Regions from separate parts of the Mycobacterium bourgelatii genome, predicted to be linked through region 1. Evidence: predicted binding sites of a transcription regulator. Region 1 holds the regulator's gene; the other holds the start of a gene.
The links. The regulator LexA, encoded in region 1, represses DNA repair genes until DNA is damaged. The targets are predictions, from matches to a motif close to CGAACANNTGTTCG.

Region 1 (16,095 bases):
CAACACAAGAGATTTTTCGGGGACGAAGCCGAGGACGGCGGGGAGCGCGGCGATAAGTGCTTCGGGGCGGTTCAGGGCAAAGTCTGCTCGATGGTTCGTCATGAGCCCTAACGCTGACGGGTTCGACCGTCAACTTTGCGCCGCGAAGCCGAATTGACTGCCCGCTTGTGGAGAAAGTCGCGACTGTGGGCTTTATGGTTTACGCCATGAGTTCGATGCGGGAATACGACATGGTCGTTATTGGCTCGGGGCCAGGCGGTCAGAAGGCAGCGATCGCTGCGGCCAAGCTGGGCAAATCCGTGTGCGTGGTGGAGCGCGGCCGCATGGTCGGCGGCGTCTGTGTGAACACGGGCACGATCCCGTCAAAGACGTTGCGCGAGGCGGTCGTTTATCTCACCGGCATGAGCCAGCGCGAGCTTTACGGCGCGAGCTACCGAGTGAAAGACAAGATCACCCCCGCTGACCTTCTGGCACGAACGCAGCACGTGATCGGCAAGCAGGTGGACGTGGTGCGCTCACAGTTGATGCGTAACCGGGTCGACCTTGTCCTGGGCCACGGCCGCTTCCTGGACCCGCACACCATCCTGGTCGAGGAAGACTCCCAGGGCGAGCGGGTGACCGTCAGTGGCGATCACATCGTCATCGCCACCGGAACCAAGCCGGTGCGGCCGTCCGGGGTCGAGTTCGACGAGAAGCGGGTGCTGGACTCCGACGGCATCCTGGACCTCAGGTCGCTGCCGGCATCGATGGTCGTGGTCGGCGCCGGGGTCATCGGCATCGAGTACGCATCGATGTTCGCCGCGCTGGGCACCAAGGTGACGGTCGTGGAGAAGCGGGCCAACATGCTCGAATTCTGCGACCCGGAGATCATCGAGGCGCTCAAATTCCACCTGCGCGACCTGGCGGTGACCTTCCGGTTCGGCGAGGAAGTGACCGCGGTCGACGTCAGCGCGTCGGGCACCGTCACCACCCTGGCCAGCGGCAAGCAGATCCCGGCCGAGACGGTGATGTACTCGGCCGGCCGGTCAGGTCAAACTGAGCACCTGGGGTTGGAGAACGCCGGCTTGGAGGCCGACAGCCGCGGCCGGATCTTCGTCGACAGCGAATTCCAGACCAAGGTCGACCACATTTATGCGGTCGGCGACGTCATCGGCTTCCCGGCGCTGGCCGCCACCTCGATGGACCAGGGCCGGCTAGCGGCCTACCACGCGTTCGGCGAGCCGACCGACGGCATCACCGAGCTGCAGCCCATCGGCATCTACTCGATTCCCGAGATCTCCTACGTCGGCGCCACCGAAGTCGAGCTGACCAGGGATGCGATCCCATACGAGGTCGGCGTCGCCCGCTACCGCGAACTGGCCCGCGGCCAGATCGCCGGCGACTCCTACGGGATGCTCAAGCTGCTGGTGTCCACCAAAGACCGCACGCTGCTGGGCGTACACATCTTCGGTACCAGCGCCACCGAGATGGTTCACATCGGACAGGCCGTGATGGGCTGCGGCGGCACCGTCGACTACTTGGTCGACGCGGTGTTCAACTACCCGACGTTCTCCGAGGCGTACAAGGTGGCCGCGCTGGACGTGACCAACAAGATGCGCGCGCTCAGTCAGTTTCTCAGCTGAGCAGCGGCGGAACGTGAGCTAGCAGGCGTCATCGAGACCGCTCGGCGCGGTGTCGCCGGGCCCGCCCGCCTCGGCGCGCGCCAGCAGCTGCGCGGTGTGCTCGTCGAACGGCGCCGAATACGAGACGTCGGCGGTGCATCCGCCGGCCTCGAAACCCCCGATCACCCCGGTCACCCGGGAACCGCGGACCCACGGCGCCCCGCTGGTCCCGCCGACCAACCCCTGACACTGCAGCGACGGGAACCCCTCGTCGGTGGTCCGCGTGCTGCCCTGGCAGGCGATCGGCTGGCCACCGACCCCGGCCGGGTAGCCCGTGACAGTCACCAGGCTGCCCGGGGGCGGTGCGGTGCTGAGGGTCAGTGCCGCGCCCGTTCGCTCCTCCAGCACGCTCTTGCCGGGGCCACGCACGCGGGCAATTGCATAGTCGGCGCGCGGGTCCCTACTGCCGGCCCAGCGCGGATCCAGGTAGACCTGTACCACGGTCCACCTGTCCGACGGCGCGGCGTCATTTTCGAAGGCAGGCACAAAGGTCAGCCGCGAGCCGCCCTGCAGACAGTGCGCGGCCGTCAACACCAGGTCGCCGGTGGCGGAATGCAGCACCGACCCGGTGCAGAAGTGCACCGGCTTGCCGTTCAAAAAGAGCGCGCCTACCCGCGGATCCGGGCTGACCGGCCCGGCGGCCCGGACGTGCGCCGGTTCACCGAGCTGGCGTACCGATGCGCTGGTCAGCGGCGCGCTGCCGCTGGACGCGTGATCAACCGGCCGGGCGCATGACGATGTCAGGAGCATCGCCACACCCACCGGCATACACAGCGCTGCCGTGACCCTTCGCATCGGTGCACATCATGCCGTACTTCACGGCACCGAGCGCGTTCAGCGGCTTCTGTTCACGCGGTCGAAATACAGGCTGGCGCAGCCGCGTTTTACCCCAGCAAAGGTGCCGAGGTTTTGCTGCTTCAATTATTGGTACCCCCGCATGGACTCACACTTATCGGGCACGCTGGAGACGACCCCCGAAAGGAGGCAAACCCATGACGCACGACGAATATCGCGATGAAGCGCAGAGTTATGAACCGGGTCAGCCCGGCATGTACGAACTTGAGTTCCCGGCTCCCGTGTTGTCGACGGCCGACGGCCGCGGACCGGTGCTGGTGCACGCACTGGAGGGCTTTTCCGACGCCGGCCACGCGATCCGCCTGGCTTCGGCGCACCTGAAGGAGGCCCTGGACACCGAGCTGGTCGCCTCGTTCGCTATCGATGAGTTGCTCGACTACCGCTCCCGGCGACCGCTGATGACGTTCAAGACCGATCACTTCACCAAGTACGAGGACCCAGAGCTCAGTCTGTATGCGCTGCGCGACAGTGCCGGCACCCCGTTTCTGCTGCTGGCCGGATTGGAACCGGATCTGAAGTGGGAGCGATTCATCAACGCCGTGCGGTTGCTGGCCGAGAAACTGGGGGTGCGCCAGACCATCGGGCTGGGCACCGTACCCATGGCCGTGCCACACACGCGTCCGATCACCATGACGGCCCACTCCAACAATCGGGACCTGATCGCCGGTTTCCAGCCGTGGATCTCCGAAATCCAGGTTCCTGGAAGCGCTTCCAACCTGCTGGAGTACCGGATGGCCCAATTCGGCCACGAGGTGGTCGGGTTCACCGTGCATGTCCCGCATTACTTGACGCAGACGGACTATCCCGCTGCCGCACAAGCGCTGCTGGAGCAGGTGGCCAAGACCGGGTCACTGGACTTGCCGCTGGCGGCGCTGGCCGAAGCGGCGGCCGAGATTCGGGCCAAGATCGACGAACAGGTCCAAGCGAGCGCAGAAGTCGCTCAAGTGGTGGCGGCACTCGAGCGCCAGTACGATGCCTTCATCGACGCTCAGGAAAACAGATCCTTGCTGGCAAACGACGAGGATCTGCCGAGCGGAGACGAGCTGGGAGCGGAATTCGAGCGCTTTCTGGCTCAAGAGGCCGAAAAGAAGTACGACGATGACGACAAGGCCTGAGACGTCGATGACGCCCCTGCTAACGCCGCTGCCGGCCCGACAACGAGGTTGCCGAGATGACCGAGCGAAAGCGCAAACTTCGCCCGGTGCGGGAAGTGACTGCGCCTTCGCTGCAGTTCCGCACCATCCACGGCTATAAACGCGCGTTCCGGATAGCCGGGTCCGGTCCGGCGATCCTGCTGATCCACGGCATCGGCGACAACTCGACCACTTGGACCTCGGTGCACGCCACCCTGGCCCAGCGATTCACCGTTATCGCCCCGGACCTGTTGGGCCACGGCAAATCCGACAAACCACGCGCCGACTACTCGGTTGCGGCCTACGCCAATGGCATGCGCGACCTGCTCAGCGTGCTCGACATCGAGCGGGCGACCATCATCGGGCATTCGCTGGGCGGCGGCGTAGCAATGCAATTTGCCTACCAGTTCCCGCAAATGGTCGAACGGTTGATCTTGGTCGGCGCCGGTGGCGTGACCAAAGACGTCAACTTCGTGCTGCGATTGGCCTCCCTGCCGATGGGCACCGAAGCGCTTGCGGTGCTGCGGCTGCCGTTGCTGCTGCCGGCGATCCAACTCGTCGGGAAGGTCGTAGGCCAAGCGGTCGGGACCACCCGTCTGGGACGCGATCTGCCGAACATGCTGCGGGTCCTCAACGACCTGCCTGAGCCGACGGCGTCGGCGGCGTTCAGTCGCACGTTGCGCGCCGTGGTGGACTGGCGTGGGCAGATCGTCACCATGCTGGACCGCTGCTATTTGACCCAGGCCATCCCGGTGCAGATCATCTGGGGCAGCCACGACGTGGTCGTCCCCGTCCGTCACGCCGAGATGGCGCATGCCGCAATGCCCGGGTCCCGGCTCGAAATCTTCGAGGGCTCTGGGCATTTCCCGTTCCATGACGACCCGGCCCGGTTCATCGACGTGGTCCTCGGCTTCATCGACACCACCGAGCCTCCGGAATACGATCAGGCGGCGCTGCGGGAATTGCTGCGCACTGGCGGCGGCGAAGGAACGGTCGCCGGTCCGGCCGATACCCGTGTGGCGGTGCTCAGCGCGATCGGTTCCGACGAACGCAGCGCAACCTGAGTCCTAGCAGCGCAATCTGAGTCGTAGTCGTACCGTCGAGTCATGAGCATCGACGTAACCGTGCTGCGCGTTTTCACGGATCCCGACGGGAACTTCGGCAACCCGCTCGGCGTGGTCGATGCCAGTAAGGTCGCACCCCGCGACCGGCAGCGCCTGGCGGCCCAATTGGGTTACAGCGAAACCATATTCGTCGATCTTCCTGGCACCGGTGCCACCACCGCGCACGCCACCATCTACACCCCCCGCACCCAACTGCCATTCGCCGGCCACCCGACCGTCGGGGCGGCTTGGTGGCTACGCGAGCAAGGGACACCGATCAAGACGCTGCAGGTGCCCGCCGGCGTCATCCAGGTCGGGTATGAGGGCGATCTGACACGCGTCAGCGCACGCGCGGAATGGGCGCCCGAGTTCACCATTCACGATCTCGGAGCGGTCGATGCGCTAACGTCCGCGGACCCCGCCGACTTTCCCGATGACACGGCGCACTACCTGTGGGCGTGGACCGATGAATCGGCCGGGGCGCTGCGGGCCCGCTTCTTCGCGGCCAATCTGGGTGTCGAGGAAGACGAAGCAACCGGTTCGGCGGCCATTCGAATGACCGATTACCTCAGCCGCGATCTCACCATCACTCAGGGCAAGGGCTCGCTGATCCACACCAGTTGGAGCCCCGAGGGCTGGGTCGGCGTGGCCGGCCGAGTCGTCGATGATGGTGTGCGACAGGTTGACTGACACCCGAAGGCGTCACTCCGTGCGCTGCAATACGGCACCGAGGTGATGCTGCAATGGTTGTCCAACCGCGCTCATCCGCACTGAGTACGACAGTTCGCCACCGGCGATTCGGAACGAACGCCCGAGTGCGGTCACCTCTTTGGCGGTGGGCGAGAGACCGACGTCGGCTGTGGTCGTCTCGATTTCGATGACGCCGTCGTCGCACGAATACGTGCCGACCTCGATTTCGGTGATTCCGCTCGGGTGCGCCAGGATCAACTCGACCTGGCCCGGTTTCGGTACCCGCAAATACCCTGTCTCGGCATGCAAGGGCTTACCGTCGGCTACCGCCTTGGTCTTTTGCCCGTACACCAGGAACGGCTTGCCGACGTGGGCGAACACGACCTCTTCGAGGTACTCGAACGACTCGATCGTCGGGTACTCGCCTCTGCCGCGGCCCGCCCAGGTACCCAGGAGCGGCGCCAATGCTTGAACATCAGGGTGCAGTTCGGGAGCCACCAGGTGAGCCTAGCGGCCCACCAACGCTCAGCTGGACGACGTGGTGGAGGTCGACACCTTGCGATGCGCGCGAAGCGCTTGGATCTCACGCTCGAAGTCGTCGGCCGACGAAAAGGACCGGTACACCGAGGCGAACCGCAGATATGCGACCTCGTCCAGTTCACGCAAGGGACCGAGAATGGCCAAGCCGACCTCGTGGCTGGGCACTTCCGGGGATCCGGCGGCCCGCACGGTGTCTTCGACCTGCTGTGCCAACAAATTCAACGCGTCGTCGTCTACTTGACGGCCCTGACAGGCTCGGCGCACGCCGCTGATCACCTTTTCGCGACTGAAGGGTTCGGTGACGCCGCTGCGTTTCACTACGGCCAGGATCGCCGTCTCCACCGTCGTGAATCGTCGACCACACTCCGGACACGACCGCCTACGCCGAATGGCTTGGCCCTCATCGGTTTCCCGCGAGTCGATTACGCGCGAGTCAGGATGGCGACAGAACGGACAGTGCATCGCCGCTCCTTCGCCGTATCCGGATATCCGTGGACGTCTAAGAGCGTACTCGCGTACCGCCATACACGGCCTCGCGTACGACACGGTCGGTCAGCCGACCGGAGCGATAAGCGTCTGACCAGCGGACAGCGCCGACGAGTTCAAGGCGTTGAGCTCGCGAATCCGCTCGACAACCTCCCGAGCGGGTGCGTCCGGCGCGACCCGAGCCGCGACGTCCTTCAGGGACTCCCCCGGCTCGACGCGCACCACGGCGAGCGTGTCCGGCACGCGGCCAGTCGCGTCGGACGAGCCGCCGTTGACCATGCCGCCGAAGTTCGCCACCGCGCCCAGCCACAACGTGATCAGCCCGGCAAGCAGTGCCAGCCCGACCGTGGTCAGCGGCGTAACGGGCCGCCGGCGGTGCGGCGCCCTCGACACCGCGACGCCGGTGCCGCGGTAGCGCAAGGGAGCTCCGGCCGGCCGAGACGGGCCCGGACGGCGTGTCCGCCCAGCTCCGACCCTTCCCGCCCGCGGCTCGTGCACCGGGCGGGACGGATTCCAGGTGCGAGACGGACCTGCGTAGATGAGAGTCATGGCGGCTTCCTCCGGACAACTGCTTAATCGCTCGTGTGTTCGACCTTGTTCGACCTTGTTCGACCATAGTCGCTCAGGTGTTCGATATCCGAACATTTGAGCGATGCGTGTCGCACGGGCAAAACGCTAACCCACACCACCGACAAGTTCGGTTCGGTCGCTGTGGGTCCCATGAACGCCGGATACCCGGACGCGCCGAGAGTTACACACTTGTGATTCAGGTGCTCAGGCGCCGGATCGTCGACGTGCGACACGCGGTCGAACACATGTTTGATTCTCGTGCGAGGTGGGGCTAGAGTTCATTTCCATGAGCGACAGCAACGACACCTCAGGTACTGGCGCGCAAGGCGGACTGCATGCGGTTGATTCGACGTTGACCGAGCGTCAGCGGACCATCCTGAATGTCATCCGCACCTCCGTCGTGAACCGCGGATACCCGCCCAGCATCCGGGAGATCGGTGATGCGGTCGGCCTGACGTCGACCTCGTCGGTTGCTCATCAGTTGCGCACCCTGGAGCGCAAGGGCTACCTGCGTCGTGACCCGAACAGGCCGAGGGCGGTAGATGTCCGCGGCGCCGACGACGGCGCTCCGACGGGGCCGGTGACCGACGTGGCTGGGTCAGATGCGTTGCCGGAACCCACTTTTGTGCCGGTCCTCGGACGCATTGCGGCCGGTGGGCCAATCCTGGCCGAGGAAGCAGTCGAAGACGTTTTTCCGTTGCCGCGTGAGTTGGTCGGCGAAGGCACGCTGTTTCTGCTCAAGGTGGTCGGTGACTCGATGGTCGAGGCGGCGATCTGCGATGGTGACTGGGTGGTCATACGGCAGCAGAACGTCGCCGACAACGGCGACATCGTCGCGGCCATGATTGACGGGGAGGCCACCGTCAAGACCTTCAAGCGCGCGGGTGGTCAGGTTTGGCTGATGCCGCACAACCCCGCCTTCGATCCCATTCCCGGTAATGACGCGACCATCCTCGGCAAGGTCGTCACGGTCATCCGCAAGATCTAGCGTCAATCCGCTCGGACGAAGCCGTTGGCTCGCGCGGCTTCTTCGCTGATGAACCAGAGCTCGGCAAGTGTGTCGTGATACAAGGGGCTGCTCGGCGTGTAATACAACCCGAAGCGGGCACTGGCCTTGATCGGATAGCCATTGGGTGGCCGGTACGGGTCGTCTTCCAACGGCAAGTGGATGGTCGGACGCACCGCCGCCGTGGGCCCTGCCGCAGACGCCGTGGCAGGCTCCGACACCGGGTTCAGGGCCGGTTCGTGGCCGTCTGACAGCGCGTATTCGTCGTCGTCATCATCATCGGCGGCCGCATGCCGTCCCGACCGAGCTCGCGGTGGCTTAGGCGCCGGCGGGCCGGTGTCGGGAACAACGATGTCAGGACCTGACGACTCACCGGCACTCGAAGGCTCACCGGCGGCGCCGCCGCTCGTCGGGTAGGAGGTGTCCGGAACCGCTTCGCCCAGGCTCTGGGACTCGTCGGGCCGGTCTGGGACGCCACCATCGGATACCGGGGCCTCCGGGACTTCGGGCTCCTCCTCGAGGACCGGCGACTCGTCGGCACCGGCACCGGCATCGGTCTCGACCTCGGTCAGAACGCCATAAGGAATGGGCGTGGTGTCCACCGAGTCAGGGTCTTCGTCTTCGCGAGGGTTCGCGTAGTCGGCCACGACGTCGTTGCTGTGCGGTTCGGACTCGACATCCTCGTCCCTACCGCCATGGTCGAACAACCCGACCCCGGCTCCAGCACCGCGCGGCCAGCTGACTCGCTGCGCGACCCCGGTCTCCGGCGCGGCTGGTTCCTGCGGACGCTGGTCCTCGGGCGCGAAGTGCTCGGAGCCGAAATCGCCCTCCTCTCGCGATCCCCAGTGCCCGTCGGGAGCGGCGTCATAACCGGCAACACCCTCGTGCTCGTTCGGGTGCTCATGTTCGTGTTCGTGTTCGTAGTGGCGGTCGAACTGGTCGTACGCCGCGGGCTCGCCGGCGGCGGCGCGACGCCTACGCAAGCTGAGCACCACCAGGACGAACATGACGATGAGCAGCAGCACCGGCAGGACCGCCACGAGCCACCACCAATGCCAGGTGAATTTCTTGTCCTGCGGGGCCGGTCCCGCGGTGGCGGGCGCGTTCTGCCCCGTCACCTGCACGCCAGACAGCGAGGGCGCGAGGTTCGCCGGGTCGGTGGCGAAGGAGTTCTTGGCGCGGTTCCAGGAAATCTTGCCGCCGGTGAACTTCTGCGAGATGACGTCGCCGTCCACGCTTTGATCGCCGACCGGAGCGCCGAGCGTGCCCGTGGGTCCCTTTAGTTTGTCCCAGGCGGCCTTCATGGCTCCCCGCACCACGAATGCCCCGTGCTCGGGGGTCCAGAAGATCACCGGTTTGTCAGCGGCCGAGAATTCGGCGATCCGGCTGGCGGGGGTGATGCCGCCGTCGGCCTCGTTGCTGGTCGGGAAGCCCAGATCGCTGCTGACGGGCCCGCCGAGCGACTCGTACTTCTGCAGGATGGGACCTTCGACGGCATTCGCCCCGGTGGCGGGACTGTAGAAAATCTTGCCGCCGTTGAAGTCCTGGGCGATCCCGTCACCGCCGATGGGATACTGACCGCCCTTTTTGGCCCCTAGCGGGCCCGCTGCGCCACCAGCGGCGCGCCACGCCATGTTGATGGCCGCCGTGGGATCGAGCGCTATCTGCAGGTCTTTCAGTTGGTCGGCCAGGTTCGCCGGATCGGTGCTGAATTCCTTGGTCTTCCTGTTCCAGGAAATCGTTCCGCTGGTGAACTTCTGCGAGGCGACGTCCCCGTCATAGCTTTCGTCCGCAATCGGAGCCCCCAGGAGCCCGCCCGAGCTGCCGAGTTTGTCCCACGCAGCGTTGATCGCGCCACGCACGACGAATGCGCCGTGATCGGGCGTCCAGAAAATCACCGGGTTGTCGCTGGCGGCGAAGGTGCCGACCCGGCTGTCCGGTCCGGCGAGGCCGGGAACTTCGTTGATGGTCGGGAAACCCAGGTCACTGTTGACCGGGCCGCCAAGGTCCTCGTATTTGTCCAGGATCGGGCCGTACAAGTAATGAGCGCCGGTGTCCGGCGTGAAGTACATCTTGCCGCCGTCGAACTCGAGGGCGAATCCGTCCCCGACGGGGTAGACGTCGCCTTTACGCGCGCCGAGCGTGGACGTGTCTCCCCCGGCCTTTTCCCAAGCGGCCATCATTGCGGCCTCGGCGTCGCCGATGGGAGACGCCGATGCAATGGGCGCGGTGGGCGCCAGCAATACAGCGGTCATCGCCGCAGCCACCAAGCTGAGCAGCGCACGCCCGACCACCCTGCTCACTTGACCTCTCTGCCCGTTCACCAAGCCTCCCAGCCGACGCCCCAGCTGCATTTCGCATAGTCGCCGGGCTCGCATAACTTTGCTCTAGCGAACGAGAAATGCGAAGTCAAATCGTAGATATTACGGAAACGGATATCTAGCCGATGTCGAAATGATGCCGGGCTGCGGCCGTGTCGCGAGAAAGTGAAGTGCGCCCGGTCGGGTGGTTGCACTACCGTGCCGGAGACATCTAGCCCACTGCCGCCGCGGGAGGAAGCCCAGCGCAAATGGGTGTTTCCGGACTTGCCTGGGGCCTCACGATCGCCTTGATCGCGGGTCTGATGTTGTTCGACTACACGGTCCAGGTACGCAATACGCACGTGCCGACGTTACGTGAAGCCACAGTCTGGTCAACGTTCTATATCGGCGTTTCGATCGTGTTCGGTATCGGGGTGGTGATCTTCGGCGGCCCGAACATGGGTGTCGAATACTTCGCGGGCTATCTGAGCAACGAAGCGTTGTCCGTTGACAATCTGTTTGTCTTCCTGGTAATCCTCAGCAGCTTCGAGGTGCCTCGCGTCGCGCAGCAGAAGGTGTTGTTATTCGGTATCGCGTTGGCTCTCGTCGCGCGCACCGGATTCATTTTGCTCGGCGTCGCCCTCATCGAGAACTTCAATTGGGTGTTCTACCTGTTCGGTCTGGGCTTGTTGACCATGGCGATCAGCCTGGCGAAACCGGAAGAGCCCGAAGGACGCAACGCCGACAACGTCATGATCAGGTTGGCTCATCGCTTTTTGCGGACCTCGGAGCACTACGACGGCGGCCGATTCCTCGTCGTCGAAAACGGCAGGCGGGCGATGACTCCGCTACTGGTGGTGATGTTCGCCGTCGGCGGCAGCGATCTGCTGTTCGCCTTCGATTCGGTGCCGGCGATGTTCGGATTGACCCAGAACGTGTTTCTGGTCTTCGCCGCGACCGCCTTCTCGCTGATGGGCCTGCGCCAGTTGTACTTCCTTGTCGACACTCTGCTGGATCGGCTGGTGTACCTGTCGTACGGGTTGGCGCTGATTCTCGGTTTCATCGGTGTGAAGCTCGTCCTTCAGGCGTTGCACGACAACAACATTCCGTTCATCAACCACGGCAAGCAGGTCGCGGTACCGGAAATCAGCACGCAGATGTCGTTGGTCGTGATCGTCATGGTCCTGACGATCACCGCGTTGGTCTCGATCGTCTCAAGTCACGGTCGCATGCCGAACTCCGTGGGCTCCGCAGCTTATCCCAGCGAACGCGAGGCATAGTTTGCCGCGCTGGGTGGCAGCGGAATACGAGATCGATTCGTTGGCAACGAAATTCGCAACAACTCACAACAGGAACGCGAACTGCGGGCGCTGTTGCAACGTATCCGCGACGGGTACGACGCGTACAACCTCGAGAATTAGACCCCGAGGCTGCGCCCGACGATCTCCTTCATGATCTCGGTTGTGCCGCCGTAGATCGTCTGCACCCGGGCGTCGAGATACGCACGGGCAACGTTGTATTCGCGCATGTAGCCGTATCCGCCGTGTAGTTGCAGGCAGCGGTCGATCAGGTGGACCTGCTTCTCGGTGGAGTACCACTTGGCCATCGCGGCCTGTTCGGCGGTCAGCTTTCCTTCGAGGTGCAGTGCGATGAACTGATCGACCATGATGCGCACCACCGTGGCCTCGGTGGCCAGTTCGGCCAGCACGAACCGGCTGTTCTGGAAACTGCCGATCGGCTTGCCGAAAGCCTTGCGCTCCTTGGTGTATTGCAGCGTCTCTTCGAGCACGGCCTCCATGGCGGCTGCGGCCATGACCGCGATGTTGATCCGTTCCTGGGGCAGGTTCTGCATCAGGTAGATGAAGCCCATGCCTTCTTCACCGAGCAGGTTTTCCACCGGAACCTTGACGTCGGTGAACGACAATTCGGCGGTGTCCTGCGCGTCCAAACCGATCTTGTCCAGGTGGCGACCGCGTTCGAAGCCCTCCATGCCCCGCTCGACGACCAGCAGACTGAACCCTTGCGCACCCTTGTCCGGGTCGGTCTGGGCGACGACGATCACCAGATCCGAGTTGATCCCGTTGGTGATGAACGTCTTTGACCCGTTCAGCACGTAGTGGTCACCCTGCTTGACCGCACGGGTCTTGATCCCCTGCAGGTCGCTACCGGTGCCCGGTTCCGTCATGGCGATAGCGGTGATGATTTCGCCGGTGCAGAACTTGGGCAGCCAACGCTGCTTCTGCTCCTCATTGGCCAGGTGCAGAAGGTACGGGGCGACGATGTCGTTGTGCAGGCTGAATCCGATTCCGCTGAAGCGCCCGCGGGTGGTTTCCTCGGTGATGATGGTGTTGTAGCGGAAGTCGGGGTTGCCCCCGCCGCCGTACTCCTCGGGCACCGCCATACCGAGAAATCCCTGCTTACCGGCTTCCAGCCAGACCCCTCGGTCGACGATCTTGTTCTTTTCCCATTCGTCGTGATAGGGCGCGACGTGCCGCTCGAGGAAGCTCCGGTAGGACTCGCGGAACAGATCGTGCTCGGCTTCGAAAAGTGTGCGCTGGTATTTGACGGCGCTGCCCATGGATGACCTTCCGGAAATAAAAACTGGTTTCCCCGAATATACCAACCGGACGGTTGGTAGAGACTCGGCCCGGGTCGGGCCCGGTGACTTCGGGGTCGGTTTGTGGCTTACCGCGACGAGAACGGCCGCAGGCTGGCGGCCAGTGCCACCGGGACGCGGGCCTTGATCCGGGTGCCCTCGGGGTCGTGCTGGGTTTGCTGCACGCGTCCGTCGGCGTGCACGCGGGCGACCAGATCGCCGCGGTCATAAGGGATCACCACGTCTACCGCGGTGTCGGTGGGGGTGACGAGCTCGGCCATTCGGGTTCGGAGTGCGTCGATTCCGTCGCCGGTGCGTGCGGAGACGAAAACCGCACCGGGCAGGCCGTGCCGAAGCTTGGCCAGCGCTAGGTCGCCGGCGGCGTCGACCTTGTTCACCACCAGCAGCTCCGGCGGCGGGTCGCCGTGATGGTCGGAGACCACCTCGGAGATCACCTGACGGACCGCGTTGATCTGCGCGAACGGGTTCACGTCGGACCCGTCGACAACGTGCAGCAAGAGGTCGGCGTCGACGACTTCCTCCAGCGTCGAGCGGAACGCCTCGACCAACTGGGTGGGCAGATGCCGCACGAACCCGACGGTGTCGGTGAGCACGAACGGGCGGCCGTCGTCGAACTGCGCACGGCGGGTGGTGGGTTCCAGGGTGGCGAACAGGGCGTCCTGCACCAGCACCCCGGCGCCCGTCAGCGCGTTCAGCAGGCTGGATTTGCCCGCATTGGTGTAGCCGACGATGGCGATGGAGGGGACGTCGCTGTCGAGCCGTCGACTGCGCTGAGTGTCACGAACCTGCTTCATGGCCTTGATCTCGCGGCGCAGCTTGGACATGCGCTCGCGGATACGGCGGCGGTCGGTTTCGATCTTCGTCTCACCGGGGCCGCGCAGGCCCACCCCGCCGCCACTGCCGCCGGCGCGCCCACCGGCCTGTCGCGACATGGATTCGCCCCAACCGCGCAGCCTGGGCAGCATGTACTCCATCTGCGCCAGCGAGACCTGGGCCTTGCCCTCCCGGCTGGTCGCGTGCTGGGCGAAGATGTCCAGAATCAGCGCGGTGCGGTCGATGACTTTGACCTTGACCGCCTTTTCCAGCGCGGTCAGCTGCGCCGGAGACAGTTCACCGTCGCAGATGACCGTGTCGGCGCCGGTCGCGACCACGACTTCGCGAAGTTCGGCAGCCTTGCCCGAACCGATATAGGTGGACGGGTCGGGGCGGTCACGGCGCTGGATGAGGCCCTCGAGCACCTCCGAGCCCGCGGTTTCGGCCAGCGCGGCCAGCTCGGCCATGCTGGCCTGGTTGTCGGCCGCGGTGCCCTCGGTCCATACCCCCACCAGGACGACCCGCTCCAGCCGCAGCTGGCGGTATTCGACCTCGGAAACGTCGGTGAGTTCGGTGGACAACCCGGCGACCCGGCGCAGTGCCGATCGGTCGTCGAGTGCGAGTTCACCGACGCTGGGTGTGGTGTCTTTGTCGAGCGAATCAGAATGTGTCATAGGCAAGATCCGATGGTGGCAGGTCTCGCGGACCAGCGCATCTGAATATTCACGATTTTCACGGCAGCGACTTCCACCAATCGTCGGAGACCTCCCCTTGCGCGACCAGCACCGAGGGTCCGCGCAGAAAGCTGGTGGCGTTGGTGACGGTGACGCTGACCTCACCGCCCGGTACTCGAACGGTCAGTGCGCCGGTGTCGGCGCCCGTGCTGGCCAGCGCGGCGACCGCAGCCGCGACCGTGCCGGTGCCGCACGAACGGGTTTCCCCCACGCCGCGTTCGTGTACCCGCATATTGACCGCCCCACCCACCGGAGCAGTCAGCACCTCGATGTTGACGCCTTCGGGAAACTGCTGGTGATCGAAAGCGACGGGCGCGGCGACATCGAGCGCCGCGAGTTCTTCGTTGGTCAACGCGGGGTCCACGCACGCGAGGTGCGGGTTGCCCACGTCGACCGCCATGCCCGCGAACCGCCGGCCACCGACCATGGCCTCGAATGCCGCCGAACCGGCGCCCAGCTTGTTGGCCTTCCCCATGTCGACGGTGATGTCGGCGGTGGTCTGATCCGCCTGGTGCACCGTGACCAACCGGGGCCCAGCCAGCGACCCCACGACGAACTCGTCGCGCAACTCCATTCCGCTGGCCCGCAGGTAGTGCGCGAATACCCGCACGCCGTTGCCGCACATCTGCGCGGTGGACCCGTCCGCGTTGCGGTAATCCATGTACCAGTCGTAGTCGCTCACCCCGTCGGGCAGACCTTCGAGGACACCGGCCTGGACGAGCGCACCCGCGGTGGTGACCCGCAGGACGCCGTCGGCACCCAACCCCTGGCGCCGATCGCACAGCGCGGCTACCCGATGCGCGGCCAGGTCCAGCCCTGCCTCCACATCGGGCAGCAGCACGAAATCGTTCTGGGTGCCGTGGCCCTTGGCAAAGATCACTCGATCAGGATATGTTCCGCCACGCGCGCAACGCGTCGTCGACGATCCCGTCCGCCTGGGCGTCCAACCAATGCACCCGGTGGTCCCGGCGGAACCAGGACCGCTGGCGTCGCACATAACGCCGGGTGCCGATGAAGGTTTGTTCGCGGGCCTCGCCCAGCAGGTCGGCGTCGCCGCCCTTGTCCAGAGCCGCGATCACCTGGGCGTAGCCGAGCGCCCGGCCCGCGGTGACGCCGTCGCGCAGACCCTTTTCCAGTAGGCCGCGGACTTCTTCGACCAAGCCCTGCTCGAACATGGCGTCCGTACGCCTCCGCAGGCGCTCATCGAGAACTGTTGTGTCACAGTCTAATCCGATGATCACGGTGCCCCACCGGGCGGCGCCGATGCGCGGCGCGGAGGCGGCAAAGGGCTGGCCGGTGAGCTCGATCACCTCGAGCGCACGCACCGTACGGCGGGCGTCGGTGGCCAGGATCGTCGCGGCCGCCGCGGGGTCGCGGCGAGCCAGTTCGGCGTGCAGCGCGCCGACGCCAATCTCGGCCAACCGCTGTTCCCATCGCGCCCGCACCGCCGGATCGGTGGCGGGAAATGACCAATTGTCGAGTAGCGACTGGATGTAGAGCATGGAACCGCCCACCACCACGGGCACCGCTCCCCGCGCCGCAATCGCCTCAATGTCGGCGGCCGCCGCCTCCTGGTAGCGGGCCACC
Region 2 (16,095 bases), 1.4 Mb from region 1:
GCTTCCGCGCCGAGGGTCGCCGGATCCACCAACTGGCCGTCTCGCATGCGTTCCACTCGCCGCTGATGGACCCGATGATCGACGAGTTCGCCACGGTCGCCGGCGGTCTCGCGGTCAACCGACCGAACATCCCGATCATCTCGAACCTGACCGGTGAACTCGCGGGCGACGATTTCGCAACCGTCGCGTACTGGAAGCGGCATGTCCGCGAGGCCGTACGATTCGCCGACAGCGTGCGCTTCGCCCAGTCCGCCGGCGCCACCCGCTTCTTCGAAGTCGGACCCAACAGCGGTCTGGCCGGCGCCGTCGAGGAGTCGCTGCCCGACGCGGACGTCTTGACGGTGTCGGCGTTGCGCAAGGACCGCCCCGAGCCGGCCACCCTGACCAACGTACTGGCACAGGCCTTCGTCGCCGGCGCCGGCGTCGACTGGGCCCCCATAGTGGCCCCAGTCGGACGGGCGAGCTTCGTCGAGCTGCCGACGTATGCCTTTGAGCGGCGCCGGTTCTGGCTTTCCGGTGAAGCCGCGGCCACCGATGCCGCCGACCTCGGGCTGGAAGCCAGCGAGCACGCCTTGCTGGGTGCCGTGGTCGAATTGCCCGCCTCCGGGGGCGTCGTCCTGACCGGCCGCCTGACGCCCGGCGCCCAGGGCTGGCTCGCGGACCACGCCGTCGGCGGGGTGGCGATCTTCCCGGGAGCGGGTTTCGTCGAACTGGCCATTCGGGCCGGCGACGAGGTCGGCTGCGGCGTGGTGGACGAATTGACCTTGGCGGCGCCGCTGGTGCTGCCCACCGAAGCGTCGCGCGGATCGGTCGCCGTGCAGGTGGTCGTCGGCGGTCCCGATGAGTCCGGCGCCCGCGCGGTGTCGGTGTACTCGCGCGCCGAGGCCGGTGCCGGGTGGCTGTTGCACGCCGAGGGCTCGCTGAAGCCTGGCTCGACGCAGCCGTCCGCAGACCTGTCGACGTGGCCTCCGGTGGGCGCAGTACCGGTGGAGGTCGCCGACGGCTACGAGCGGTTGGCCGAGCGCGGCTACGGGTACGGCCCGGCGTTCCGGGGACTGAACGGGATCTGGCGTCGCGGTGACGAGGTGTTCGCCGAGGTGACGCTGCCCGCCGACGCCGGACTGTCGGTCGCCGGTTTCGGTGTTCACCCGGTGCTGCTGGACGCCGCGTTGCACGCGGTGATCCTGACCGCGGACCGCTCGGAGGTCCCGGAAGGTTCGGTGCTGGTTCCGTTCGCGTGGCAGGGCGTGTCGCTGCACGCCGCGGGGGCCTCCGCCGTGCGAGCCCGCATCGCGCCGGTCGGCCCGTCCTCGGTGTCCATCGAACTCACCGATGCACTGGGTCTGCCCGTCTTGTCGGTCGCTTCGATGCTGGCCCGCCCGGTGACCGACCAGCAGCTGCGCGCGGCGGTGTCCGGCTCGGGCCCCGACCGGCTGTTCGAGGTGATCTGGTCGGCGCAACCGCAACAGGCGGTTGAACCGACCTCGGTGCAACCTTGGGACGCAACCGAATTGGATATCACCGAAATCGGCGCGGCTAACGTGCTATTCGAATCCGCACCCGTGGCCGGCGACGTTGTCGCGGGCGTTTACACGGCCACGAGTTCGGTGTTGGAAGTCCTGCAGTTGTGGTTGTCCCATGATGGGACGGGCACCTTGGTGGTGACGACCCGCGGAGCCGTGGCGCTGCCGGGGGAGGACATCACCGATCTGGCGGGCGCCGCGGTGTGGGGTGTGGTGCGTTCGGCGCAGACCGAGAACCCGGGCCGCATCGTGCTCGTCGACACCGACGCGGACCTCGACGAGATGGCCGTCGGCGCGATCCTCGCGGTCGGCGAGCCCCAGGTGTTGTGGCGAGACGGGCATGTGTACACCGGACGGGTGCACGGCAGCCGAGCGGTCAACGCCCTGCTGGTGCCACCCGGCGACATGCCTTGGCGCATGGGCATGAGCAGCCCCGGCACCTTCGAAAATCTGCGGTTGGAGCCGATTCCCGACGCCGACGCGCCCCTGGCGCCCGGGCAGGTGCGGGTGGCCCTGTCCGCCATTGCCGCCAACTTCCGCGACGTGATGATCGCTCTGGGTCTGTACCCCGACCCCGATGCGGTCATGGGCGTTGAGGCGTCCGGTGTCGTGGTCGAAACGACCGGCGACGGTGGCCGATTCGCGATCGGTGACCGGGTGATGGGTCTGTTCCCCGAGGGCACGGGAACCGTCGCGGTCACCGATCACCGGTTGCTGGTCAAGGTGCCCGCGGGTTGGTCGCACACCGCCGCCGCGACCACATCGGTGGTGTTCGCCACCGCCTACTACGCCCTGACCGACCTGGCTGCGGTTCAGCCTGGCCAGCGGATCCTGGTGCACGCCGCCGCCGGCGGTGTCGGTATGGCGGCCGTCCAGTTGGCCCGGCATTGGGGTCTGGAGGTGTTCGCCACCGCCAGCAAGGGCAAGTGGGACACGTTGCGGTCCATGGGCTTTGACGACGACCACATCGCCGACTCGCGCAGTCTCGAGTTCGAGGACAAGTTCCGGGCCATCACCGGCGGGCGGGGCGTGGACGTGGTGCTCGACTCGCTGGCCGGCGACTTCGTGGACGCCTCGCTGCGGTTGGTCGCCCCGGGCGGGGTCTTCCTCGAGATGGGCAAGACCGATATCCGCGAACCTGAGGTGGTCGCCGCCGAGCACCCGGGCGTGCGGTACCGCGCCTTCGACCTGTTCGAGTCGGGACCCGACCGCATCGCGCAGATGCTGGCCGAACTCGCCGCGCTGTTCGCCGACGATGTGCTGCGGCCGTTGCCGGTCACCACGTTTGATGTACGCCGGGCACCCGCCGCCTTGCGGTACCTCAGCCAGGCCCGCCACGTCGGCAAGGTCGTCATGACCATGCCCGACGCTTGGGCCGCGGGTACGGTGCTGATCACCGGCGGGACCGGCATGGCCGGTTCGGCGTTGGCGCGCCACGTGGTGACGCGTCACGGGGTTCGAAACCTGGTGCTGGTCAGTCGGCGCGGGCCGGATGCGCCGGGCGCCGAGGAATTGACGGCCGAACTGACCGCGACCGGCGCCCAGGTCCAGATCGTTGCGTGTGATGCGGCCGATCGGGCGGCACTGGCCAAGGTGATCGCCGATATCCCGGTGCAACAACCTCTTTCGGCCGTCATCCACGCCGCCGGAACGCTGGACGACGCGGTCGTGACGTCGCTGACGCCGGAGCGGATGGAAGCGGTGCTGCGCGCCAAGGTGGACGCGGCGTGGAACCTGCACGAGCTGACCCGCGACCTGGATATCGCGGCGTTCGTCATGTTCTCCTCCATCGCCGGGTTGGCCGGGGCCGCGGGTCAGGCCAACTACGCTGCCGGCAACTCGTTCCTGGATGCGCTGGCCGCCTACCGGCGGTCGCAGGGGCTGCCGGCGATTTCGCTCGGCTGGGGTCTGTGGGATCAAGCCAGCGCCATGACCGGCGAGTTGGCTTCGGTCGACTTCAAGAGGCTCGCTCGGGACGGCATCGTCGCGATGTCCTCCGACGAGGCGCTGGAGTTGCTCGACACCGCAATGATTGTCGACGAACCGTTCCTGCTGCCCGCCCACATCGACCTTGCCGCCCTGCGGGTCAAGTTCGATTCGGGCACCCTGCCGCCGATGTTCGTCGACCTGATCAACGCGCCGACCCGCCGCCAGGTGGACGATTCGCTCGCCGCCGCAAAGTCGAAATCGGCGCTGCTGCAACGCCTGGATGGGCTACCCGAGGACGAGCAGCACGCCCTGCTACTGGATCTGGTGCGCTCGAACATCGCCACGGTGTTGGGCAGCAACAGCGCCGAGGCGATCGACCCCGACCGCGCCTTCCAGGAGTTGGGCTTCGACTCGCTGACCGCCGTCGAAATGCGCAACCGGCTGAAATCGGCTACCGGCCTGCCGCTTTCGCCAACGCTCATCTTCGACTACCCGAACTCCGCGGCGTTGGCCGGCTACATGCACCGCGAGTTGCTGGGTGCCGCAGCGGAACCCGCCCCGGTCGCCGCGCCCGGCGAAGCCGAACTGCAGCGGGTGGTGGCATCCATTCCGATCAAGCGGCTGCGGCAGGCGGGTGTGCTCGACGTGCTGCTTGCGCTGGCCAACGAGACCGACGTTCCCACCTCCTCGCACCAAGCGGCGACCGGCGAGAAGGACCTTGCGGAGATGGATCTCGAAGACCTGGTCAACGCGGCGTTCATGGACGACGACGAATGATGATGGACACGTGAGAATCGCGATCACGGGGGCCAGCGGCGTACTGGGCCGCGGGCTGGCTGCCAGGTTGCTCAGCCAGGGCCATGAGGTCGTCGGCCTCGCCCGCCACCGACCCGACAGTTGGTCCAGTTCGGCGACTTTCGTGGTGGGCGACATCCGGGATTCGGCCACGGTCGGTCGCGCGATCGCCGGTGCCGATGTCGTCGTGCACTGCGCGTGGGCCCGCACGGTCGGGTCGGAAGGCCGGATCGCTCACGCAGTGAACATCGATGGCACCCGCAACGTGTTGCGGGCGATGGCCGAGACGGGTGCCGGACGCATCGTCTTCACCGGTTCCGCGCACGTCTACGGAACCTCGGTCGAGGGTTCCCATCAGCACGAGGTCGAGCACATGCTGGCCGAATCCGGGCGCCAGTGGGTGGCCGTGCGCTCGGCGCTCATCGTCGGCCGCGGGGTTGACAACTGGGTACGCCGGTTGTTTGCCTCGCCGGCGTTTCCCCGGGCGCTTGCCGATCGTCCCATGCAAGTGGTTCACCCCGACGATGTCCTTCGGTTCTTGACGCGGGTGGTTCTGGATCCCGAATCGCGTGGCGGTTCCGTTGATCTCGCCGCCAGGGAGACGGTGACGTTTGGGCAAATCGCGGCTGCACTCGGTCGGCCGATGGTGGCGGTCGGCGCCAGAGCCCTGCCGTCGTTCGCCGAATTCGATTCGGTGACGGGTGCGCCGCTGATGGACGTTTCCCGGTTGCGTGACGAGTGGGGATTCGAACCGGCGTGGTCCGCGGAGGAATGCCTGGCCGACTTCGGGTTGGCGGTGCGGGGGAGGGTTTCGTTCGGCACACGAGTGGTGTCGCTGCCCTGGCGGCTGGCCAACATCCCGGACCTGCCCGCCGTCGATGCCCCGGCCGCGGACGGCGTGTTGCCTAAACTGGCTGGGCCACAAGGGGTTAACGGCGAATTCGATACGCCGATCGACCCACGCTTCCCGACGTTCCTGGCCACCAACCTGTCCGAAGCGCTGCCCGGCCCGTTTTCGCCGTCGTCGGCGTCGGTCACGGTGCGCGGCCTGCGGGCCGGCGGAGTGGCGATCGCCGAGCGACTACGGCCGGGCGGTGTGGTCCAGCGGGAAATGGCCATGCGCACGGTGGCCGTCTTCGCCCACCGGCTCTATGGAGCGATTACCTCGGCGCATTTCATGGCGGAGACGGTGCCGTTCGCCAAGCCCGCGATGATCGTGAGCAACAGCGGGTTCTTCGGCCCCAGCATGGCCTCGCTGCCGATCTTCGGTGACGAGAAGCCGCCGTCGGCGCAGTCCGGACGGCTCGCCAAGCAGTTGCGCACCCTGCGCAACATCGGCGTCTTCGGCGTCAATCTTGTTGGCCTGAGCGCGGGTTCGCGTCGGGATACCAGTGACTACCTCGACGATGTCGACCGGCTGGAGCGGCTCGCCGGCGATGTCGCAAAGCTCGACGACCGGCGGTTGCTCAGTCTGATCCTGCTGGCCCGCGACCACGTCGTACACGGATGGCTCTTGGCCTCCGGTTCTTTCATGTTGTGTGCTGCGTACAACGTGTTGTTGCGCGCTCTGGTTGGCCGAGACACCGCGCCGGCGGCCGGGCCTGAATTGGTCAGTGCGCGTTCGGTGGAAGCCGTGCAGCGCCTGGTTCAGGCCGCCAGGCGGGACCCGGCCGTGACACAGTTGCTGGCCGAACCGGGGGAGCGGCTGGACAAGCTTGCCGTGGATTCGCCGGAGTTCCATGCCGCGGTGCTTCGCGAACTGGCTTTGATGGGGCACCGTGGGCCCGCTGAGGTCGAGATGCTGTCGACCAGTTATGCCGACGATCCCGAGCTGCTGATCAGGATGGTGGCCAAGGCGTTGGATGCCCCGCCCACCCCGCCGCCACCGCCGCCGTCGATTCCCTTGCGGGCCAGGCCTGTTGCGGTGCTGGCCGCGCGTCAGCTTCGGGATCGGGAAGTCCGTCGCGACAAGATGGTTCGGGCGATCTGGGTGCTTCGTGGCCTGCTTCGTGAGTACGGTCGTCGCCTGACCGACGCCGGTGTTTTCGCCGCCCCCGAGGATGTGTTCTACCTCTTGGTCGACGAGCTCGATGCACTGCCGGACAACGTTTCCGAGCTGGTGGCGCGGCGCCGCGCCGAGCAGCACCGGTTGGCGGCGGTCATTCCGCCCACCGTGTTCAGCGGGAGTTGGGAGCCGGTTGCCATCGAGGCAACGGTTATGGCCGATGGGGACGTCCTGCGCGGCGTCGGGGTCTGCGGCGGAAAGGTCCGGGGTCGGGTCCGCATCGTGCGTCCGGAAACCATCGACGACCTTGAGCCCGGCGAGATCCTGGTCGCCGAGGTCACCGACGTGGGCTACACCGCCGCCTTCTGTTACGCCGCCGCCGTGGTGACCGAACTCGGCGGCCCGATGTCGCATGCCGCAGTGGTCGCCCGGGAGTTCGGGTTTCCCTGTGTGGTCGACGTGCAGGGCGCCACTCGGCGGCTGCAGCAGGGAGCCATGGTCGAGGTCGACGGCTCAACGGGGGAAATCCGGCTGCTGGATTCGCCGTAGCCGTTCTATCAGCGGTTCCCGACGCTTGGGTCCCGCGTTATCGACTGCGATTCCAACTGGCGGGCGCCTCGCTTGTACAGCAGCCAGCCGACTACAACCAACAGCACGCTGAAGATCAAGAAGCCGATGTCCCAGGACAAGGGCGCGCCGAGGTCATCCCGCACATGGTGAATCTGGAGGATCTGATGGTCGATCAGTCCCTCTATGACGTTGAAAATTCCCCAACCCATAACGAGAAGGCCGAAGTGAAATGACCAGTTCGGCGCAACGCGGCGCTCCCGCCATGACAGAACCGTCAACGTTGTTCCTGCCATAACGAGCAACCATGCGGCAACGTGGAACACGCCGTCGGCGACGGTGTTGGCCTGTAGTCCCGCCAGAGTATCGGTCGGATAGTCCTCGACATGGCTGACCATGTGATGCCACTGGAGAATTTCGTGCAGAACGATGCCGTCAATGAAGCCGCCGAGGCCAAGCCCGAGCAGTACACCTGGCAGGACCCGCGGCGTTTTCACCGCCGCGAAACGATCACTCGTGGTGGGGGCCGCCATAGCGCCTGACGTACCCGTTGATTGGTCGTTGAAACGCCAGTGGGCGCTGCGCGACATCTAAGGGCTGAGCGGTTGTCGGCCGCCATCCGCGTTGCCGCCGAACGTATGGAGGTGTGCCTGCCCGGCCGTTGGCTCAGCTGGCTCGTCAAAGCCACTGTCACCCGGGTCGCCAAATGCGCGCAGTTCGCGTCAGCGGGTGATGGCCGTGCGGCAGCGGCTGCAGATGCGACTGAGATGAAGTGTTTACGACGCCCCGCCGCTAGAACGGTGGGGGTTCGTCGTCGGGGTCCAGCGGTGGGCCTTGTACGAGTTCGCCGGTCATGCTGAAGATGCGGATCTTGGCGCGGGCTTGGCGGTTGCGTTTGCGTTCGGCCTTGATCCGTGTGGCGCGGTCTTGGGCGCGGGTGCGGCGCCGGCGGGGCATCATCGCGGCGCGCTGCCCGCAGTAGTCCTCGTGGCCCTTGACCTCGAGACGAGGCATGCCCCCCACCGGCCGGCACAGGCTGGGGAACAGCAACGCGCTGCCCGGGGTGGTGACGTGGGTGTCCCCGCTCGGGGACGTCAGGATCAGGGTGCCATCAGCCAACTGTTGTTCGGTCCAGCCCACAAATGTCTTCACCAAATGATGAAAAGTGCAGTAACACTTCATGTTCCCCGCATGCGTGGGCCCACCCTGGGCATAGGGGATGGTGTGATCGAGCTGGCAGTCCCAGGCCGACACCTCACACCCCGGCCACCGACACGTCAGATCCCGGCACTTGAGGAAATCCGCCAACCCCGCCGACGGCCGATAATGCGGTTCCGGCGCGGTGTCGCCGGGATGAGCCAACGGCACCACGGCCGCGGTGTGAGCCAACTCAGCCACCAGCTCAGGGGTGATCAGCCCGTCGGCGCGGACCTCGCAGGCCGGGGTGGTGCCGGCGCCGTTGAGGGTGGCTTGTTCGGCGATGACGTGGATGACCACCGGCGAGGCCGGCTTCTTCCCACCAGCGGTGCAATCGGCGCGTTGACAGTGACACACCAGCCGGTCCGCCCCGGCCGCCAGTGCCCCCAACGCATCAGCGCGGCGCTGCTCCCGGCTACGCGGATCATGCGCACACACGGTGCCCGCCAGCGCCGACAGCCGCTTGTCCAGGGCGTGGGCGTCGGGGGTCAGGAAGAACCCCTCGATGCGCGAGATGCCGTCCTGATCCCCGCCGATCCACACCTGCCGATCCGTGTGCTGCTGGTCGCGCCGGCGCAGCGCATCGCGGTCCTGGCCGGCCACGATCTTGTCCACCTGCGCGGCCAACCGACCCCGGGTCAGCGACGGCCAACGCCCCACGTTGGCGGCGATCAACTCATCGACGCGGGCCAGGATCTCCGGGTCCTCGATCGCATCAGTGTGATAGGCGATCGTGATAAAAGCACGGAAGTCGATGTCGCCGGCACCAAACACCTCCCCGGTCTTGGGCAGGCGCTCACGCATCACCCGCGCATAATGCAGCCGGCTCAAAGCCAGCCCCCGACTGATCCGCAGCCCCGCCCCCACCTCCGCGGCGACCGCGGCCATCGCATCGATGGCCCAGTCCTCATCACACCCACAGTCGGCGAACCGTTGGGCGAACAACTCCCCGATCGCCACCAACTGCGCGGCCGCGGCCTGATTCTCCACCCGCGCCGCCGCCCGCACCCGATCCAGCCACTTCGTGGTCTCCGCGGTCGTGGACAGCAACGCCTCCCGCCGCACCAAACTCTCATCCAGCCACGCCAACGCCTCTTGCGGCACCACCCGCTCGGTCAACCGAGCCTTCGACGGCGCGGGCTGCGGATCGTCGAACATCGACAACTGGGAGTCAAACATACTTTCGATTCTAGCCAGCGGGACTGACATTGATCCTGTTAACCGAGTTCGGGTGAGGATGGTCTTGCTCGTTCGCTGCCGGTGATGACACGCGCACTGACTGACGTCCTGCTGGGCTGTCTTCCAATTGATTTGTCTCACCGGCGACGTGCGGGCAAGTACCACAGCAGCCCTGGCAGGGCGGACATGACTTAATCAGGAGCCTGTCCGCTGCCTCATCAATGTCTTGTCTGCCCGCCCTACCGGGTTGTCACCCACCGCAGGTTCATATGCAGGAGAGGACTCTCAATGAAGATGTCAAGCCGCCGACTGTGTGATTGGGGGTGAGTCGGGTTGCCAGGTGCGGTTGTCACGGATGAGCGCGTAGAGGACGTTGGTGCGGCGTCGCGCCAGGCAGATGGTGGCCGCGATCGGTCGTTTTCCTTCGTTCCGTTTGCGCTGGTAATAGGCCTTGGAAAGCGGGTCGCAGCGGATGGCGGTGAGCGCGGACATGTACATGACCCGGCGCAGTCGTCGGCTGTAGCGCTTCGGAGTGTGCAGGCGTCCAGTGCGTTTCCCCGAGTCGCGAGAGACCGGGGCCAGCCCGGCCCACGCCGCGAGTTGGTCAGCCGACTCGATCAGGGCGGGGTCACCAACAGCGGCCAGGAATTCGGCGCCGAGCCGAAATCCCATGCCGGGCATGCTGGTGATTACTTCAGCAAGTGGATGGCGGCGAAATCGGCCCTCGATGTCGGCGTCGGTGGTCTTGATGCGTTCATCGAGGGAGATCACCTCCTGGGCCAGTTGTGCGACCAGCCCAGCGGCGACTTCTTCGCCCGGCAGGCGCACCGTCTGGGTCTTCGCCGCAGCCACGGCCGCCGCTGCGATTGCAGCGGCGTTACGCACCCCCGGGCATCGGCCAGCACCCGCGTCAGCCGCGAAAGGCCGCTCTGCCGAATGGCTTTCGGACGCTGGTAGCGCGCCAGCAGCACCACCCAACCACGATCCTGGGTCAGCTGAGCTGCTCGCTCCAGGGCCGGGCAGACCGCTACCAGCTGTTGACGCAGCCGGTTGATGGTGCGGGTGCGATCAGCCACCAGATCAGTCCGATGGGCGGTCAGCATCCGCAGTTCGGTGATCACGTCATCGCCGGGGTGCAGCACCGGCAGATCGGCACCGCGCATCCGGGATTGATCGGCGATCACCCGCGCGTCCTGGCGTCGGTCTTGGCCTCCCCGCCGCGGTAGGTCGCCGAGGCCTGCCACACCTGGCGGCCCGCCAGATAGCGCACCGACTTGCGGCATCGGCGAGCACCGTCAACAACAGGGTGGCGTAGACGGTGGTCAGATCCACTGTCCAAGACACCTGCCCACCGAGCTTGTCCACATCGGAAACAAGTCCACGAATCTGTTGCTCGTCGTTGACGAACTTTCGGGAAAGCACCACCGCACCGTGGTCATCGACCACGCACACCCAGTGATGCTCCTTGCCGACGTCCACACCAGCCCACAACTGGACCGCAGTCATCTCGCCTCTATTCGCTTGTCTGCCAACATGTTCCCCACGGACCACCCGCCAGCATTTCCTTAAACAAGCGATCACATCGCAGATCTCAATCAGCGGCCAGAGAAGTCCAAGCGGGTCGGGCGGCCAGTCCTCTCAAGCCGCACCATCAAGCCGGCAACACACCAACAACCTCACCCGACCCGCCCGGGTCACAGCACAACGTAACAACACGAAGTAACTGCACCTACGAACTTAAGGACACCACCATCGTGACATCTGACCGCCGCATCGTCATCGGCGCCGACACTCATCTCGACACCATCCACCTGGCCGCGATCACCGATACCGGTCAACTGCTCAGCGATGCCGAGTTCCGCACCAACCCAACGGGCTACTGGGCGGCGATCTGCTGGGCCCGTAGCGGGCGAGGTCGTCAGTGCCGGCGTGGAAGGCACCAGCAGCTACGGCGCAGGGTTCACACAAGCATTGCAGGCCAACAATATCCACGTCGTCGAAGTCAACCGCCCCGATCGGTCTGCGCGGAGGCGACAGGGTAAATCCGACCCCCTAGACGCCCACAGCGCCGCCCGGGCGGTGCTGGCCGGCCATGGACTGGCTGTGCCAAAAGACCCCCACACCGGGGCACTCAAAGCACTGCTGGTTGCCCGCCGCGGCGCGATCAAAGCCCGCACCGCGGCCATTCAGCAGATCAAAGACCTCCTCGTCACCGCTCCTGCCGAGTTGCGCGAGCGCTACCGCCGCTACCGGACCACCCTGCGACTGGTCGAAGCGTTGGCACGCTGCCACCCCACCGCGCACGAGGATCCGACCACGGTGTCGGTACTGACCGCCTGCAAAACGCTGGCCCAGCGCATTGAGTTCCTCGAACGCCAAGACCGCGACCTGACCGCCGAACTCGATTCCCTGACCTCGAAACTCAATCCGGCCCTGAGGGCGGCCTACGGAGTCGGACCTGACACCGCCGCCCAGCTGCTCATTACCGCCGGCACCAACGCTCATCGACTCCGGTCTGAAGCCGCGTTCGCGATGCTCGCCGGCGCCGCGCCGATTCCGGCATCCTCAGGAAAGACCACCCGCCACCGGCTTTCCCGCGGCGGAGACCGCGCCGCCAACAACGCACTGCACCGCATCGCCCTGCTCCGCTGGTCCCACGACCCCCGCACCCGCGACTACACCGCCTGCCAACTCGCCGCTGGCCGCTCCAAAAAAGACATCCTGCGCTTGCTCAAACGCGCCATCGCGCGTGAGATGTTTCGACACCTCACCGCGCCTTGCCCGATCGATGACTACAGCGACCTACGTCCCGCCCGGCAAGCCAAAAACATCACCCTCAGCGCCGTCGCCAACCACTTCGGCGTCTGGCCCAACGACATCTCCCGACTCGAACGCGGACTCAAACGCGACGACACCCTCGCCGCCGACTACCGCCGCTGGCTAAACCTGGATCCACTGACGAATGAGCTGTCTGTCGGGGTGTCGGTATAAGGAAGTGCCCTCTGAGCTGGGATGATTGGTGTTCTTCAGGCAACAATCGGTCCAGTTCGAGAAAGGCACTTCCAGTGCGAGTGTCCCACACCTTCACCCCGCAGTCCGCCGTATTCGATGAGGACAATCTCGTGTCGTGCGCGGGCCTGGTGCCGGTGATGGTCTTGGCTGAGCAGGCTGGCCTGTCGGAGTTGTTGGCCAACAAGATTCACATCACGGCACCTCGGATCAAGTCCGGGTCGGCCAACCCCGCCCCGAAACTGGCCACCCTGATCGCGAGCATGTGCGCGGGCGCGGACTACATCGACGATGTCGACCTGGTCCGCGCCGGCGGGATGAAGACCCTTTTTCACCGGGTGTATGCGCCCTCAACGGTGGGAACTCTGTTGCGGGAGTTCACCTTCGGCCATGCCCGCCAGTTGGATTCGGTGCTGGCCGAGCATCTGGCCGGTCTATGCAAACGGACCGATCTGCTGCCCGGCGCGCAGGTGCGTGCCTTCATCGATATCGATTCGTTGGTGCGCCCAGTCTATGGACACGCCAAGCAGGGCGCCTCTTACGGGCACACCAAGATCGCCGGCAAGCAGGTCCTGCGCAAAGGCCTCGCCTCTGGTCACCACCGTCAGTACCGACACCGCGCCCCAGTGGTGACCGGGATCCGGCTCCGCCGGCAAAGCCAACTCCGGCAAAGGTGCGGCCCGTATGGTCGCCCAGGCGATCACCACTGCCCGCGCAGCCGGGGTGAGCGGGCTGATCACCGTGCGCGGTGACGGTGCCTACGGCAACCGTGCGGTGATCCGGACCTGCCGCCGCTACGGTGCGGTGTTCTCGCTGGTGCTGACCCGCAACACCGCAGTGCAACGCGCCATCGACGCGATTCCCGAGGGCGCGTGGACCCCGGTGAAATACCCCGGCGCCGTACTCGATCCCGATACCGGAGCATGGATCTCTGACGCCGAAGTCGCCGAGACCACCTACACCATGGCCGAATCCGATACCGAGGCGATCACCGCCCGCCTGATCGTGCGCCGTGTCAAAGACGCCACCCAACCCGACGGACTGTTCCCGATCTGGCGGTATCACCCGTTCTTCACCAACTCCACCGAGCCCGCCACCGACGCTGACATCACTCACCGCCGCCACGCCATCATCGAAACCACCTTCGCAGATCTCATCGACGGACCCTGGCTCACATACCTTCTGGACGCTTCGGCGCCAATTGCGCATGGGCGATCTGCGCGGCCATCGCACATAACCTGTTGCGTGCGGCCGCGACCCTGGCCGGCACCCGCCACCGCAACACCCGCGGCACCACCCTGCGCCGACACCTGGTCAACATCCCCGCACGCCTGGCCCGACCCCAGCGCAAACCGATCCTGCACCTACCCACCCACTGGCCCTGGGAACCCGCCTGGATCACCCTGTGGCACAACATCATCGGCCACCCACAACGAACCTGAACATCATCACACGACCCGACAACCAGGACCCCACAGGAAAAGCTGGGCAGACCAGCAGCTACCCCGCGTCCACCGTCACCAGAATCAAGATCAAAGGCTCAACCAATCACCACGACGGCCCATCGGTGGTTTGAGGCTAAAGATCCAGCTCATTGACGCCGCTTGACCCGTAACACAGATAGGAGCATCAAGATGATGACGCGCTACACATCCGACTCACGCTGTGCGCGTTTGTAGTCCAGTGACTTGTACTGCGCAGGTATGACGGTGCCTGAGCTCGTCCATGCGTCTCCCCCAACGTGGCAACGGTTTCGGCGATGGATCGCAAATGCCCAGACGGAGGAGGGTATCCAGGCGGAGTTCGACCAGCTTGTCTGCGAATCGGGACACGCATTCTTCGAGATAGCTTTGCCGTATCTGGACCGCAACAAGGCGACGGCCGTCAACTTCGCCGCTGTCACGACGCGGGTTCTTGTAATCCGGGGCGAATGCGACCTTTTCGTCGCACCACACGTCGCAGCCGATACCGCGGCTCGCTATCAACGAGGGACCTACGTGGAGGTGCCACGTGCTGACCACCTCGTGCTCTCTCGGCGCGGCGTTACCCGTGGCCATGGGCCACATTGACGACTGGCCGCAAGGAATCACGTCCTCGCCACCGAATAGCTGCCCGGCCGATCGACCGAGCGCGACGCCGCGCACCACGAGCTTGCAGAGCGCATGGGTTTGTTGGTCACACAACACTTTTCGTCGCGCGTGTGGAACCCAAAGAATCACGCCACCCGTCAGCCCCTCCTGTGAAACGAGCCGTCACGCGCATGGCGACGAGACATGCCTAGCCATGCATGAGAAATTCAAAGGAGGTGTACACGAAATCGACATGAGTTTTAGAACGAAATTCAGAGCAGTGGGTGGCATCATTTTGCCCCGCGCTACTCACGATCTCCAAATGCTAGTAGCAACGAATTCGTCCGCGAGAGCAACTTAGTGACCAGCCGCAGTTCCTGCGTCTAGCTGCACAACTCGCGAGCCGAGGGCACCCACCGACGACATGGACAGGGCACACGCGACCATTTTCTATAACGTCGGGCTTGAATGGCATACGCCGCAACAACAATGGTTGCTTCTTACCACTGACAGGTGCGGCCCACACCCAAGTCAGCACCCAGCGGCGCGCCAATCTATGAGTGCTGCAAAAGTGCTCCCAGAGCGCGCGGTGACGTGGTTATTAGCAGAATTGCCAATATCGGCAGCTCCTTGGAAGGGGAGGAACCGCAATGTCGTTCGTCTTCGTATCCACAGCTGAATTGCTCAGTGCGGCAACGGAGTTAGCCGGGATTAGATCGAGCGTCAGTGTGGCTAACCCGGATTTTTCGTGAAACGTTGTGAGTTTCGGGGTGTAGATATGCGAAAGTGCCTGTCCTGCAAGGAATAATTGGACTTCTCTACGGGTTCAGTCGTTCCAGCGGGAAGGCACCTCGCAGGTGAAGAATATCGCGGTCGGGTCGCGGGTGAAAGTTTCCGCCGACGGTTATGGTGTCGTGTCGCATGCCGGGATGGCCATGGTGCGTGAGCTCGCGGACCGCAGCGGGTTATCGGCGCAGGTCACCGCCGCGTTGGCAGATACCTACCGGGGCCCGTGGGTGTATGCGCCCGGGGAGGTGTTCGCTGATCTGGCTGCCGCGGTCGCCGATGGGGCGGACTGCATCGACGCGGTCGGACAACTGTGCGGCGACCGTGAGCATGTCCTGGGTGCCAAAGCCTCCACGACCACGATGTGGCGGCTAATCGATGAGCGCATCGATGCTTCGCACCTACCGCGGGTGCGTGCCGCCCGGGCTGCGGCCCGCGCAGCGGCCTGGGCCGCCGGCGCCGCCGCACCGGGTGGCTGGTTGCACATCGACATCGACGCCACCCTGGTCCTCGATCATTCCGATAACAAGGAGAAGGCAGGGGCGACCTGGAAAAAGACCTACGGTCACCACCCGCTGCTGGCCTTCGTGGACCGCCCGAGATCGCCGGCGGGGAAGCGCTGGCCGCCTACTGCGCCCCGGTGGCGCGGGCTCCAACACCGCAGCTGACCACGTCAGTGTCCTAGCGCAGGCACTGGCCGGCCTGCCGGCGCGATGGCGGCCGGACCCCGATCATCGCGACGACCCCGACAAGCCGGCGGTGCTGGTGCGCTGCGACACCGCCGGGGCCACCCACGACTTCGCCGACGCCTGCCGCGCCGCGGCGTGGGGTTCTCCTTCGGCTACCCGTGGATTGGCGGGTGCAGGACGCTGTGGACACTCTCAACATCGGGCAGTGCTGGTATCCGGCGATCGACACCGACGGTGGTATCCGCGAGGGCGCCTGGGTCGCCGAGGCCACCAACCTGGTCAACCTGTCATCGTGGCGGCGGGGACCCGGCTGATCCTGCGCAAGGAAAGGGCCCATCCGGGTGCGC

Region 2: a site for LexA is predicted at 9,189-9,202, ahead of G6N68_RS15085 (HNH endonuclease signature motif containing protein). Genes of this name have one in related genera too.

The regions. Positions count from the first base shown of each region.
Region 1 covers NZ_BLKZ01000001.1:2,086,568-2,102,662, reverse strand. The annotation lists gene G6N68_RS09345 (DUF4192 domain-containing protein) at 1-102, opposite strand, end outside; gene sthA (Si-specific NAD(P)(+) transhydrogenase) at 216-1,622, shown strand; gene G6N68_RS09335 (trypsin-like serine peptidase) at 1,641-2,456, opposite strand; gene G6N68_RS09330 (proteasome assembly chaperone family protein) at 2,654-3,631, shown strand; gene G6N68_RS09325 (alpha/beta fold hydrolase) at 3,688-4,713, shown strand; gene G6N68_RS09320 (PhzF family phenazine biosynthesis protein) at 4,756-5,442, shown strand; gene G6N68_RS09315 (peroxynitrite isomerase) at 5,455-5,940, opposite strand; gene nrdR (transcriptional regulator NrdR) at 5,968-6,444, opposite strand; gene G6N68_RS09305 (LysM peptidoglycan-binding domain-containing protein) at 6,535-7,017, opposite strand; gene lexA (transcriptional repressor LexA) at 7,325-8,026, shown strand; gene G6N68_RS09295 (LGFP repeat-containing protein) at 8,029-10,398, opposite strand; partial or broken gene G6N68_RS09290 (TerC/Alx family metal homeostasis membrane protein) at 10,614-11,765, shown strand; gene G6N68_RS09285 (acyl-CoA dehydrogenase family protein) at 11,762-12,922, opposite strand; gene hflX (GTPase HflX) at 13,030-14,448, opposite strand; gene dapF (diaminopimelate epimerase) at 14,507-15,388, opposite strand; gene miaA (tRNA (adenosine(37)-N6)-dimethylallyltransferase MiaA) at 15,393-16,095, opposite strand, start outside.
Region 2 covers NZ_BLKZ01000001.1:3,454,193-3,470,287, reverse strand. The annotation lists gene G6N68_RS15100 (type I polyketide synthase) at 1-4,229, shown strand, start outside; gene G6N68_RS15095 (sugar epimerase family protein) at 4,240-6,801, shown strand; gene G6N68_RS15090 (DUF2243 domain-containing protein) at 6,810-7,352, opposite strand; gene G6N68_RS15085 (HNH endonuclease signature motif containing protein) at 7,612-9,174, opposite strand; partial or broken gene G6N68_RS15080 (IS110 family RNA-guided transposase) at 9,493-10,701, opposite strand; gene G6N68_RS15075 (transposase) at 11,044-12,186, shown strand; partial or broken gene G6N68_RS15070 (IS1380 family transposase) at 12,261-13,646, shown strand; partial or broken gene G6N68_RS15065 (IS1380 family transposase) at 15,131-16,095, shown strand, end outside.